4 regions of the Rossellomorea sp. NPDC071047 genome follow, and region 1 is predicted to be linked to each of the others. Evidence: riboswitches for the same ligand, from Rfam matches in the RefSeq annotation. Region 1 holds a riboswitch; each other region holds the start of a gene.
What was found. A riboswitch is a leader RNA that binds a small molecule or an ion and turns the genes downstream of it on or off. The one in region 1 is predicted to bind S-adenosylmethionine.
Positions count from the first base shown of each region.

Region 2: linked by a shared signal. The riboswitch ahead of ACQKFO_RS13635 (O-acetylhomoserine aminocarboxypropyltransferase/cysteine synthase family protein) and the one ahead of metK (methionine adenosyltransferase) in region 1 are both predicted to bind S-adenosylmethionine.
Region 3: linked by a shared signal. The riboswitch ahead of ACQKFO_RS19225 (methionine ABC transporter ATP-binding protein) and the one ahead of metK (methionine adenosyltransferase) in region 1 are both predicted to bind S-adenosylmethionine.
Region 4: linked by a shared signal. The riboswitch ahead of ACQKFO_RS22010 (Na+/H+ antiporter NhaC family protein) and the one ahead of metK (methionine adenosyltransferase) in region 1 are both predicted to bind S-adenosylmethionine.

Region 1 is NZ_JBNNJT010000006.1:321,417-324,587, forward strand. It holds gene metK (methionine adenosyltransferase) at 1-1,109, opposite strand, end outside; SAM riboswitch class I at 1,322-1,466, opposite strand; gene pckA (phosphoenolpyruvate carboxykinase (ATP)) at 1,792-3,171, shown strand, end outside.
Region 2 is NZ_JBNNJT010000003.1:344,820-347,990, reverse strand. It holds gene ACQKFO_RS13640 (trans-sulfuration enzyme family protein) at 1-988, shown strand, start outside; SAM riboswitch class I at 1,084-1,203, shown strand; gene ACQKFO_RS13635 (O-acetylhomoserine aminocarboxypropyltransferase/cysteine synthase family protein) at 1,453-2,748, shown strand; gene metX (homoserine O-acetyltransferase MetX) at 2,829-3,171, shown strand, end outside.
Region 3 is NZ_JBNNJT010000006.1:153,322-156,492, reverse strand. It holds gene ACQKFO_RS19235 (GNAT family N-acetyltransferase) at 1-354, opposite strand, end outside; gene ACQKFO_RS19230 (glycerol-3-phosphate responsive antiterminator) at 399-968, opposite strand; SAM riboswitch class I at 1,601-1,707, shown strand; gene ACQKFO_RS19225 (methionine ABC transporter ATP-binding protein) at 1,828-2,853, shown strand; gene ACQKFO_RS19220 (methionine ABC transporter permease) at 2,843-3,171, shown strand, end outside.
Region 4 is NZ_JBNNJT010000009.1:22,221-25,391, reverse strand. It holds gene ACQKFO_RS22015 (MFS transporter) at 1-1,093, opposite strand, end outside; SAM riboswitch class I at 1,314-1,418, shown strand; gene ACQKFO_RS22010 (Na+/H+ antiporter NhaC family protein) at 1,505-2,821, shown strand; gene ACQKFO_RS22005 ((S)-benzoin forming benzil reductase) at 2,913-3,171, opposite strand, start outside.

The DNA.
Region 1 (3,171 bases):
GCTGTCTGCTTGTAGATCGGACGACGAAGGTCCAGCATTTTGATGATTCCTGCAGGACGCAGATCAAAGTTGTTACGAACAACGTCGATTAGTACGTCTTCTGATACTTTACCTGTCCCAAATGTATCAACTGAGATGGATACCGGTTGAGCGACACCGATCGCATACGCTAATTGAACTTCACATTTTTCAGCAAGTCCTGCTGCCACAATGTTCTTCGCTACATAACGTGCTGCATAAGCTGCAGAACGGTCCACTTTCGTTGCATCCTTACCAGAGAATGCACCGCCACCGTGACGAGCGTATCCGCCATATGTGTCAACGATGATCTTGCGTCCTGTTAATCCTGCATCACCTTGAGGTCCACCGATAACGAAACGACCAGTCGGGTTGATGAAGTATTTAGTCTCTCCATCGATCAGTTCTTTCGGTACAACTGGATCGATGACGTATTCTTTTAAGTTACGTTGGATTTGCTCAAGCGTCACTTCAGGGTGATGCTGAGTCGAGATAACGATCGTGTCGATACGAACCGGCTTATCGTTTTCATCATATTCAACGGTTACTTGAGTTTTTCCATCCGGACGCAAGTAAGGAAGGATTTCTTCTTTACGAACTTCAGTCAGACGTCGGGAAATTTTGTGGGCAAGGGAAATCGGAAGAGGCATAAGCTCTTTCGTTTCATTACAAGCGAAACCAAACATTAGCCCCTGGTCACCTGCACCGATTGCATCGATTTCTTCATCCGTCATTTGACCTTCACGAGCTTCAAGTGCCTGATCTACACCTTGAGCGATATCAGCAGATTGCTCATCGATGGATGTTAATACAGCACATGTCTCGGCATCAAAGCCATATTTCGCACGAGTGTAGCCAATTTCACGGATCGTTTCACGAACGATTTTTGGAATATCGACATACGTACTCGTGGTAATTTCACCCGCAACAAGAACAAGACCCGTCGTAACAGACGTTTCACATGCTACACGAGCATTCGGATCATTAGTAAGAATTGCATCAAGAATTGAATCAGAGATTTGGTCACAAATTTTATCTGGATGTCCTTCGGTTACGGACTCAGATGTAAACAGACGACGTTTAGTTGACATCAAGGTTCCTCCTTAAGCATAATTGTTAGACTTTGATCTAACAAAACATTAAACAGATACGGTACTCATTCCCTAAGTAGTATGAAGTAAACATGGTTTTTTTATAAAAAAATCATGCATTATGTGCATTTGATCCACTATAAACAGAAAAAACCCTTCCTCATCGTTAAAGCATCAGAGGAAAGGTTTCAGATCATAGCCGCGCCTTTTCTCTCTTATCGTTCAAGGTTCTCAGACCTTGCCTCAGTTTAGCACCTTCGCTTAATCGGATCGTTTCAAAAGAATAAGATCCATTCTCTATTTAGCAGGTTGCTGGGTTTCATAGGGTCTGCTCCCTCCACCAGCTCAGGATAAGAGTATCCGTTCAAGGAACAATAATAACGTTTAGTACTAGAGGTGTCAACTTTTTTTCAAGTGACATGTTTAACCATTCATGCTTACTATTTTCATGATTCCAACCCAACTTAACTTCTTAAAATAACCCAATTAGGCAATGAGGCTAAACATTATGATATTTTTTTCATATATATAAGAAGGTACAAGCTATATTTGGACGAAAAATGTGACAATATGAAGACACATTATAAAATTGAATAAATAGTATAGACTAATGGTTCAATTGTGTTATACTAATTTTGTGAAGCAAACGAGATCATTAAATTTATATAAAGGAAGGGTTCTAATGAATTCAGTGAGCATGTCTAATGAATTAACAGAATTACTTAACGGTCAAAATATTCAGGAACAATTATCTGTTTCCCAACTAGTTGAAAAAGTCCTTCAACGAAATGAAGGCGTTTTAACATCATCAGGTGCAGTCAGAGCAGAAACTGGTAAATACACAGGACGCTCTCCTAAGGATAAATTCATTGTAGAAGAACCATCCACGAAGGATAAGATTGAGTGGGGTTCTGTGAATCAACCAATCTCTTCAGAATCATTCGATAAACTATATACAAAAGTATTAGATTACTTAAAAGAAAAAGAAGAAGTATTTTCATTCAAAGGGTTTGCAGGTGCTGACCCTAAACATAGACTACCGATTCAAGTGATCAACGAATTCGCTTGGCATAATCTTTTCGCTCACCAATTATTCATTCGCCCTACTGGAGAAGAGCTTAAGGGTCATCAATCTGAATTCACCGTCGTGTCTGCCCCGAACTTCAAGGCAGATCCAGCAGAAGACGGAACTCACTCTGAAACATTTATCATTGTATCATTTGAAAGAAGAATTGTCTTAATTGGCGGAACGGAGTATGCAGGTGAAATGAAGAAATCGATCTTCTCTGTCATGAACTACGTGCTTCCAGAATCCGATATCCTTTCCATGCACTGTTCTTCAAATGTCGGACGTGAAGGAGATGTGGCATTGTTCTTCGGTTTATCCGGTACAGGAAAAACGACATTGTCTGCAGATTCAAACCGTCGTTTAATCGGTGATGACGAGCACGGATGGTCTCCGAACGGTGTATTCAATATCGAAGGCGGCTGCTACGCTAAATGTATTGGTCTGACACGTGAAAAGGAGCCGCAAATCTTTGATGCGATCCGTTTCGGTTCTGTCCTTGAAAATGTGGTTCTCGATGACAATTCACGCATCGCTGATTATGAGGATAACACTTTGACAGAAAATACTCGTGCTGCGTACCCTCTTCAAGCGATGGATAACATCGTTGAACCAAGTGTTGCAGGACATCCAAATACCATTGTATTCTTAACCGCAGATGCATTCGGGGTATTACCTCCAATCAGCAAACTGACGAAAGAACAAGCAATGTACCACTTCTTGAGCGGATACACATCGAAGCTTGCAGGTACTGAGCGCGGAATCACTTCTCCACAAGCCACATTCTCGACATGCTTTGGCTCACCATTCCTGCCACTCCCTGCAACTCGTTATGCAGAGATGCTTGGGAAGAAAATCGATGAGCACAATGCACAAGTATTCTTAGTGAACACTGGTTGGACAGGTGGAGAATACGGTGTTGGTAACCGCATGAAGTTATCTTACACCCGTGCTATGATTCAAGCAGCTCTTGAAGGGGAACTGACTCACGTTGAA
Region 2 (3,171 bases), on a different contig from region 1:
CACAAGAACGGGAAACCCGAATACAGACGAGCTTGGTAAAATGGTGGCAGACTTGGAAGGAGCTCCAGCAGGTGTCGCTACCTCTTCTGGATTATCGGCCATTCTTGTAGGAATCCTCGCTGTTGTGCAATCAGGGGACCATATCATTGCTGCCGAGGATTTATACGGCGGTACGTTTCATATGTTAAAAGAAGAGCTTAAGACATTTGGCATATCTACTTCTTTTGTGAATTTTACGAGTGTTGAAGAGATCGAGGAGGCTCTAACACCACAAACGAAACTCCTATACAGTGAGACGGTGACGAACCCGTTTATGCGGGTAGAAGATATTTCAAGAATAGTTGAACTTGCTGAGAAACATAATCTGAAAACCATGATCGACAACACATTTGCCACACCGTTTCTGCGCCGGCCTTTCCTGGAAGGGGTCGACCTGGTCGCTCACAGTGCCACGAAATATATCGGTGGACACAGTGATATCACAGCAGGAGTCGTCGTGGGAAAAGAAGAGCTTGTTCAAAAAGCGAGAGAGAAAGTTGTCAACATCGGGTCGAACTTGAGTCCATTTGAAGCGTGGCTGACTTGCAGAGGGGCAAAAACACTCGCTCTTCGAATGGGAACCCAAGCAAGTAATGCAGAAGTTCTGGCGGCGGACCTTCGTTCAAATGAATTTGTGAAGGGAGTCTATTACCCAACCGATTTATCGGATAAGGGAAATGGCGCTATCGTTACGATCGAACTATCCAGCACATGCGATATCAGCACATTCTTCAAATCACTTGGATGGATTAAAATCATTCCTTCCCTCGCCGGTGTAGAGACGACGGTTTCCTACCCATTGGGAACATCTCACCGTGCTCTACCGAAGGATGCTCAGGAAAAACTCGGAATAAACACACATGTCGTGCGCATATCGTTAGGTATTGAAGACGGGGAAGACATCGTCGTGCAATTTAACCAAGCGATTGCAGCTTCGGTTAAAAATTAAATAATGTAAAAATTCTAAAAATACTCTTGACGTCGAGGTTGGTTACCCCTTATAATTCATCTCAACGCAAGAATTTTCACATTGACAACTACATGCTCTTATCCAGAGAGGTGGAGGGACTAGGCCCGATGAAACCCGGCAACCTTCATGTGCGCAATAATGCGTCACATGAAAAGGTGCTAATTCCTGCAGGCGATCTGCCTGAAAGATAAGAGGAGGACCCTATTAAATTAGACCCTCTTCTTAGGAAGAGGTTTTTTTGTTTTTTCCTCTTCTATCTTCTTAGTAAAACACATTTCAGACATTGGGGGTGTTCAGCAAGAATGTTTGGAGATATCAGCTGCTGATTTTTTGAGAAATTTCAGCAGCTGAAAAAAACATCTTTTCTAACAGCTGAATATGTCAACTAACATTTAAACAAACCCAATCCCAATCCCAAAAAACCATTTTAGGAGGAATTCCCAATGACAAAATCATTCGATTTCGACACACTACTGCTTCACGGTGGCCAGGAGCCAGATCCATCCACAGGTTCAAGAGCGGTGCCCATTTACCAAACAACATCCTACGTTTTCGATAACAGTGATCATGCGGCTAAATTATTTGCCCTTGAAGAGCCAGGCAACATCTATACCCGTATCATGAACCCGACGGTCGATGTACTGGAGAAGCGCCTCTCTCTTTTAGAAGGAGGAATCGGAGCACTAGGGGTTTCATCCGGGATGGCTGCTATTTCTCTATCAATCTTGAATATCGCCGGAGCAGGTGATGAAATTGTAGCAGCTACCAATCTTTACGGTGGAACCTATAATTTATTCTCTACCACTCTTCCGAAATACGGAATAAAGGTTCATTTTGTAGATCCGACTGACCCGGAAAATATCCGCAAAGCGATCACTCCTAAAACGAAAGCCGTATTCGCTGAGACAATCGGAAATCCAAGTCTACATGTGCTTGATATTGAAGAGGTAGCAAAAGTGGCTCACGACCATCACATCCCGCTGATCATCGATAATACCTTTGCCACTCCATATGTATGTAAGCCGATCGAGTATGGAGCTGATATCGTCATCCACTCTGCAACAAAATGGATTGGTGGTCATGGAACGGCAATCGGGGGAGTCGTCATAGACGGTGGGAAATTCGATTGGAATCATGAAAAATTCCCGGGATTCACGGAAGAGGACCGGAGCTATAATGGACTTCGCTACGCACAGGATGTGGGGCCGGCTGCCTTCATTACAAAATTAAGAGTGCAGCTGCTTCGGGATTTGGGAGCGTGCTTAAGTCCACAGAACGCATTCCTTCTGTTACAGGGATTAGAAACGCTGCACCTTCGCATCGAACGTCATACAGAGAATGCCTTGAAGATCGCAGAGCATTTAGATCAGCATAATGGCGTTGCGTGGGTATCCTATCCGGGATTGCCGCAGCATCCGTCCCATAAACTTGCTCAAAAATACTTGAAAAATGGAGCGGGGTCCATCGTCGTCTTTGGAATTAAAGGTGGAAGGGATTCCGGACGGAAAGTAGTCGATAACATTTCCCTTTGGTCCCATGTTGCCAATGTAGGGGATGCGAAATCACTGATCATCCATCCGGCTTCCACGACCCATCAGCAATTAAATGACCAGGAAATCCGTGCGACAGGGGTAACCGAGGATCTTGTGAGACTTTCTGTTGGATTAGAGTCAGCGAAGGACCTGATTGAGGACTTGGATCATGCCATTGAAGTCGCATTGGAAACATCACGGGTATAATAGGATATTTTTAACCAGCGGGGGTATACCGATTGGAATCCTGATCCCCCCGCCACAACACCAAAAAAGGAGGTGGAGGAATGGAGAAGCCATGCACATATGAAGTTAGCTCCATTACCATCCCATCCCTAACATTAGAGTCAGGCACCACGTTGAAAAATGTAGATCTTACGTATGAACGAACAGGAAACAAAGACGGACCGACCATCCTGGTTTGCCATGCCCTCACCGGGACCCATATCGTAAAGGGGGCGAGTGAGGACCGCGGCTGGTGGGATGGACTGATTGGTCAGGGGTCGTATATTGATACCGAACATTTTAATGTGATTGCCTTTAATGTCTTAGGAGGATGTGAAGGAAGCACGGGACCGACGTCCACCAATCAACATACGGGAGAGCGTTACGGTCCGGACTTCCCGAGTA
Region 3 (3,171 bases), 170 kb from region 1:
CAAACGATGACAAGAATGATTGGTGGTTTTTATATGTCTGATTACTTCATTTAACGTTTTTGAACCCAATCCTATTCTTTGAAATCTTTTATCTATGAAAAAATGAAACAGCCAGTAATCATCTCTACTCCCTGGAGTATAATGCAGATTGAAAAAGCCCACCATCTTATTTTGATTGTAAATGCCATATGGCTCTACCACTTTTCCACCTGGTCTTATATACGCTTTAGCAAGGGCAATAGCGACGGGAGGATGAATAGATGAAACATATTTCAGTTGTTCATCATGGACGGATAGTTCAAGTGCTTCTCGCCAATTGTCATCACTGATTAATTTAATACTTATATCTGACATACGACACCTCAGTTATTTTAATCTGATTTAACTAACCATTTTGGTTAAAAGTCCAGATTCCACAGCTTAGGATCCCCAGAGGAAATGGCAAGTGCACCGGCTCTCAATCCATTCAGAATATCTTGCTTATTACTGATTAGGCCACCAGCGATGATGGGCAGCGTAGTCATGGTCGTCAGTTTATCAATGACAGACGGCATAAGACCGGGAAGCACCTCAATCGCATCCGGCTTGCAGTTCTGTGCGATATCAATCCCTTTCACAAGGGCATTGCGGTCGATGAGAAAAAGGCGCTGGATCGTCATCAAGCCTTCTTCCTTTGCATATTTGATCAGGTTGCTCCTCGTCGTAATGATGCCAGCCGGCTTCCAGATTTCTGCTATGTATTTAATGGCACTCTTCGTATTGGATAATCCATCGATGAAATCAATATGGATAAACGTGGTTTTACCGGATTCCTTTAACTTTTTCAGATACCCATCCATCGTAATCAAATTGCCGGTTAGGATGAACACGATGTTGGCGTTTGATTGTATGGCCTTTTCCAAGTCTTTTTCTTCCTTTATGGAAGCGATGACTTGGGATTGGACGATGTCGATAATGTTAGGTTTCATGGAATTGGCCCCTTTTAATAATCTGAATATTGTTTTTTCTTTTAGTATAGCATAGTTGTTTGGGGATTCTTCTTTAATGGAGGCGATGATCTGAGAATTGATGATATATTGGTCGCTCCTTTAGAGAGTGTGGATGGTACCTTTATAGGTGAATATATTAGACTGCCTGTTAAAAGATAACTAGCACAATTATCGGTAGTGAGATCCGGTTAAGTATCAGAGCTAATCAATAGACGGAAATATTCCGCTTAAATTCGCCATGACGATTAAAAAAGGTTGAAATAAGGGGACATATTCCGCCTATTGACTCTATAAGTACAATAAGGGGTGATTTTTTTTGTATAACCGGAAAACCTCCGCTTATTTCCCCTCAAATCTAGTTCCAAACTGAATGTAACCGGAAAATCTCCGCTTATTTTTCTTTATCGTAGAGTGTGGCAGATTACGATTCTATCTTCTTCTTTCGACTAATCTCAATTTCTCTTATAGCCATAAAGTAGAGTAAGGACCGTCCCCGGTTTGTCCAACATAATACAATTAATTCAAAAACCGGATTGACAAACCAATTAGAATCCTTTACCATAACCCTAATGCTTAAAAGCATCATAACTTTAACTTAATAAAGCAATATCTTCTTATCCAGAGAGGTGGAGGGACTGGCCCTGTGATACCTCGGCAACGGGTTCTTATATGAATACCGTGCCAATTCCATCAAGTCATGTGACTTGAAAGATGAGAAGAGCGGGACATATACATATTTGTGCCTCTCTTCTTATGAAGGGGGGCACTTTTTATTTTCTGCCAAGTCCTTCAAACACAGGCTTCAAGAAGAATACATAGCGAAAGGAGCAAGTCCTGTATGATCAGAGTTCAGAATGTTACGAAAGTATTCGAGACGAAGGATGGCCCATTCACCGCTTTAAAAAATGTTTCCTTCGAAGTGAAGAAGGGAGAGATTTATGGTGTGATCGGATTCAGCGGAGCGGGAAAAAGCACGCTTGTCCGCTGTCTCAATTTTTTAGAGAAACCATCATCGGGTGATATTTTCATAGAGGGGCGCAGCCTGAAAGATCAGTCGGCAATCGATCTGAGGAAAGAGCGGCACCGCATCGGGATGATCTTTCAGCACTTCAATCTGTTTCAATCACGGACGGTGGCAGGGAATATCGCCTATCCTCTGAAACTTGCAAAATGGTCAAAAGAAAAGATCAGCGAGAGAGTAAAGGAGCTGCTCGCGTTTGTCGGACTTGAAGATAAAGCGAAGCATTATCCGGATCAACTGTCAGGAGGGCAGAAGCAAAGAGTGGGAATAGCAAGAGCCCTGGCGACATCGCCTTCGATCCTGCTCTGCGATGAAGCAACATCCGCACTTGATCCTCAGACGACGGATTCGATTCTGAACTTATTAAAGAGAATCAACGCGGAGTATGGCATTACGATTGTGATGATCACCCACGAAATGGGGGTCATCCGGGAAATCTGTGATAAGGTCGCTGTCATGGAAAATGGAGAAATCGTTGAAGAGGGTAGCGTCTTCGATATCTTCTCCAACCCGCAGACCCCGACGACGAAAAATTTTGTGAAGAGTGTCATGAATGATCAGCTGCCGGCATCGGTTCTCGACAAATTGAATGACAGCAAAGCAGGGCGCATCTGCCGCCTCATTTTCAAGGGTGATTCGACGGGCACGCCGATCCTTTCCGAAACGGCAAAGAAATTCGATGCCCACATCAATGTGTTATTCGGCCAGATCACGGAACTCCAGGGTAAGCCGTTCGGGAATCTCATCGTACAGATCATCGGCAGCAAGAAAGAAACGGAAGAAATCCTGGATTATTGGAAGAACAGATTATTAGTAAGCGAGGTGGAGAAGCGTGCAAGTTAACTGGGAATTATTCTGGCCAAGAATTATAGAAGCGACATGGGATACCGTGGCGATGGTGTCATTCTCCCTTATATTTGCAACGTTGATTGGGCTTCCCCTCGGCATCATCGTCGTGGTGACGAGAAAGGGGCACTTACTTGAAAATAAAATCGTCTTTTCCATATTGAGCAGCATCATCAACGTGTTCCGTTCGATCCCGTTCATCATCTTGATGGTGGCCATCATCCCCTTTACAAGATTGGTAGTGGGCACATCGATTGGAACGGCGGCAGCGGTCGTGCCGCTTGTCGTATTTGCGGCACCGTATATAGCAAGACT
Region 4 (3,171 bases), on a different contig from region 1:
AGAATAAGTATACCGTGTAAATGGAGTACGTTTCATAGATAAAACCGCCAACAAAGGTACTGAACCAGTTCCCCAGTCCGTTTCCGATTGCTGAATACACCGTAACGGCCGTTGCTGTAATGTGGGAAGGCGTGATTTCTTTAATGTACCGTAATCCGGCTGGAATAAACAGGCCAATGGCAAGACCTTGCATGACAGCCGATGAATAGACAAGCCATAGACTAGGTTCAGTAAAGTAAAAGAGCCAGCGGAGCATGGAAGCAGCACCTGCCAAGGCAGCGACGGTTAACAAACCGAATTTATCAATCCATCCACCGGCGATCCTCATAAAGGGGACCTCCGATAACACTGCAATCAGGAACGCAAGACCAATCCCTGCATACGTTCCACCTGAGTCTTCAACAAATAATCCAAAATACACATTGTTTGCCAGATTCGGGCCGAACACTAAGAATGTGACCGCTAAAAAGATAAGGAACTTTTTCATCGTGAATAATTCCTTCATCCCTGCCTTTAAATCAAGCTTGGCTGCCGCCCTCTCTTTCGGAAAACGGAACGAAAGGAATCCGGATAGGACTAAACAAATAAAGAAAGAGTAAAAAATGATGGTAGGCCCGATGAATCCTTCTGAAAGTCTTCCCATCATAAAGACTGCGATACCAAAGCCCAAAGAGCCGAACAGGCGGATATTTCCATAGTTATACCGGACTTTACTTGTATACTTCAAGCTTATACTATCGGATACAGGAATGATCGCACTTTGGAAGATTGCAACTAGAATGGCCACGATAAGCAGGCCATAGTAAAAGTCCATGAACAAGTAACCGAGTGCAAAGATCCCTGCTACTAAAGAGGTTAAACCAAGAACCAAGGTGGGACGATTGGTCGTGTCACTCACCATTCCCCATATAGGCTGGAAGAAAATCATCATAATGGGGCCTACAGACATGATCGTTCCAATCTGATAACCATTTAAGCCCACACTTTCGCTCAAATACACACTGAGTAAGGGATATAAACTACCAACACCGAAGAACGTCAATAAATAAAATCCTTGTAAGGTAAAAATTTGATTTCGTACAGTTCTTTCCACTACCGTATCCCCCAAGATGTTTTTTGTCTTCCTTATAGTAGACCTTGAACGGTCAATTGTCTATGAGTTTATACCTTATTATGGATAAAATCATACTTTTGTTGTTGGTAAGGAAGGAAATAGACTGATGTCCATGCTACAGAAAAAATTCCCGTTTGACTTTTTCCAGTAAACCCTTTAAAGTATGGAAGTATATTTAAATCAACTAAATACGATATTCTTCTTATCCAGAGAGACGGAGGGACTGGCCCTGCGATGTCTCGGCAGCGGACTCATATTGAGTGCTGTGCCACATCCAGCAAGCGAAATGCTTGAAAGATAAGAGGAGTGTTTCGTTCTTTTGAAACCTCTTCTTATTTTGGAAGAGGTTTTTTGTATGTTAGTAAATTGGACGTCAAAGGAGTGTTAGGAATGAATCAAGAAAGAGGAAATTTATTGGCGTTACTGCCTTTGATCATATTTGTTTCACTGTTCCTTGGAGCAGGCATCATTTCGGGAGACTTTTATGCGTTTCCTGTACTAGTATCGATCATCATTGCATCTGTGGTAGGTCTTGTGATGAACCGAAAAGAGACATTAACGGCTAAGATTGAGCGTTTCGCTAAAGGAGCCGGTCACCCTGATATCATGATCATGGTCTTTATCTTCCTGTTAGCAGGAGCATTTTCCGGAGTGGCTGAAAAGATGGGGGCCGTTGATTCAACCGTAAACTTCGCCCTATCCGTGCTCCCTGGTAACTTGATCATCGTTGGATTATTTATTATTGCTGCTTTCATATCATTATCAATGGGTACGTCCATGGGAACGATCGCAGCACTTGCGCCAATCGGTGTCGGGATTAGTTCAGGTACAGATATTTCCATGCCCCTTGCGATGGCGACAGTTATTGGAGGAGCGATGTTCGGAGATAACTTATCATTCATTTCAGATACGACCATTGCAGCTGTTCGTACTCAGAAAACGGAAATGAAAGATAAATTTAAAGTGAACTTCTTCATTGTATTACCTGCTGCAATCGTGACAATGGTGATTCTCCTTGTTCTTACTATGGGGAATCAATCAACTGTCGGAGTGGAAAGCTTTAATTGGATTAAAATTCTCCCTTACCTTGGAGTTATCATCGGTGCTCTTGCAGGTTTAAATGTATTTGTCGTTTTGTTAGGCGGAATTGTTTTAGCTGGAATCATTGGATTCATAGATGGAAGCTTTACTCCAGCCAGTTATTTCGGCAGTGTGGCCGATGGAATGACAGGGATGGCAGAGATCGTGATTCTATCCGTACTGATTGGCGGAGTTGTCGAACTCATCCGTTATAACGGCGGTATTCAGGCTTTACTATATCATGCTACACGCAAAATCAAGTCTCCTCAGGGAGCACAGCTTGCTACTGCAGGATTAGTGAGTTCTACTAACCTTTGCACAGCAAACAACACGATTTCAATCATTATTGCCGGTCCACTTGCCAAATCGATTAGTGAAAACTATGGAGTCGATGCCCGTAAATCAGCCAGTATCCTTGATATTTTCTCTTGTTCGATTCAAGGGCTGATCCCTTACGGAGCACAGGCCCTGTTAGTGGCTGAAGTCGCGGGCATTTCACCGGTCAGCATTATCCCATATGCCTTCTACCCTATCTTGATTGCTGTTTGCGGTTTGATTGCCATTCGATTCGCACTACCGAAATTCACACGTAAATCAGCACCGGAAGCAAACTCGGTTCGATCTTAGTAAATGATAGTAGAGAGACAAATCCTTTGGGGTTTGTCTTTTTTTTGAGCTAAGAAAAAGCAGATTCCGTTTCCGGTAATCTGCTCACTTTTTATAACAAATCATTTACATGATAAAGCTTACCACTTTCGATTTCGCTTTCTGTTACGAGTTTAACCAGTGCATTAGCGACCGTATCCGTTTCACGAAGCATCCCTTCCTCTTTGTAGCGCTGAAAGGATTCTACATCGGCAAAGGCTTCTTTAGAGGAGGAACGGATTTCTCCCTGCATATCCGTATCCATGACACCCGGGCTGAAGGCAATCACTTGATGGCGGCTATGCTTTTTAGAAAGCTCCAGGCTTACGGTT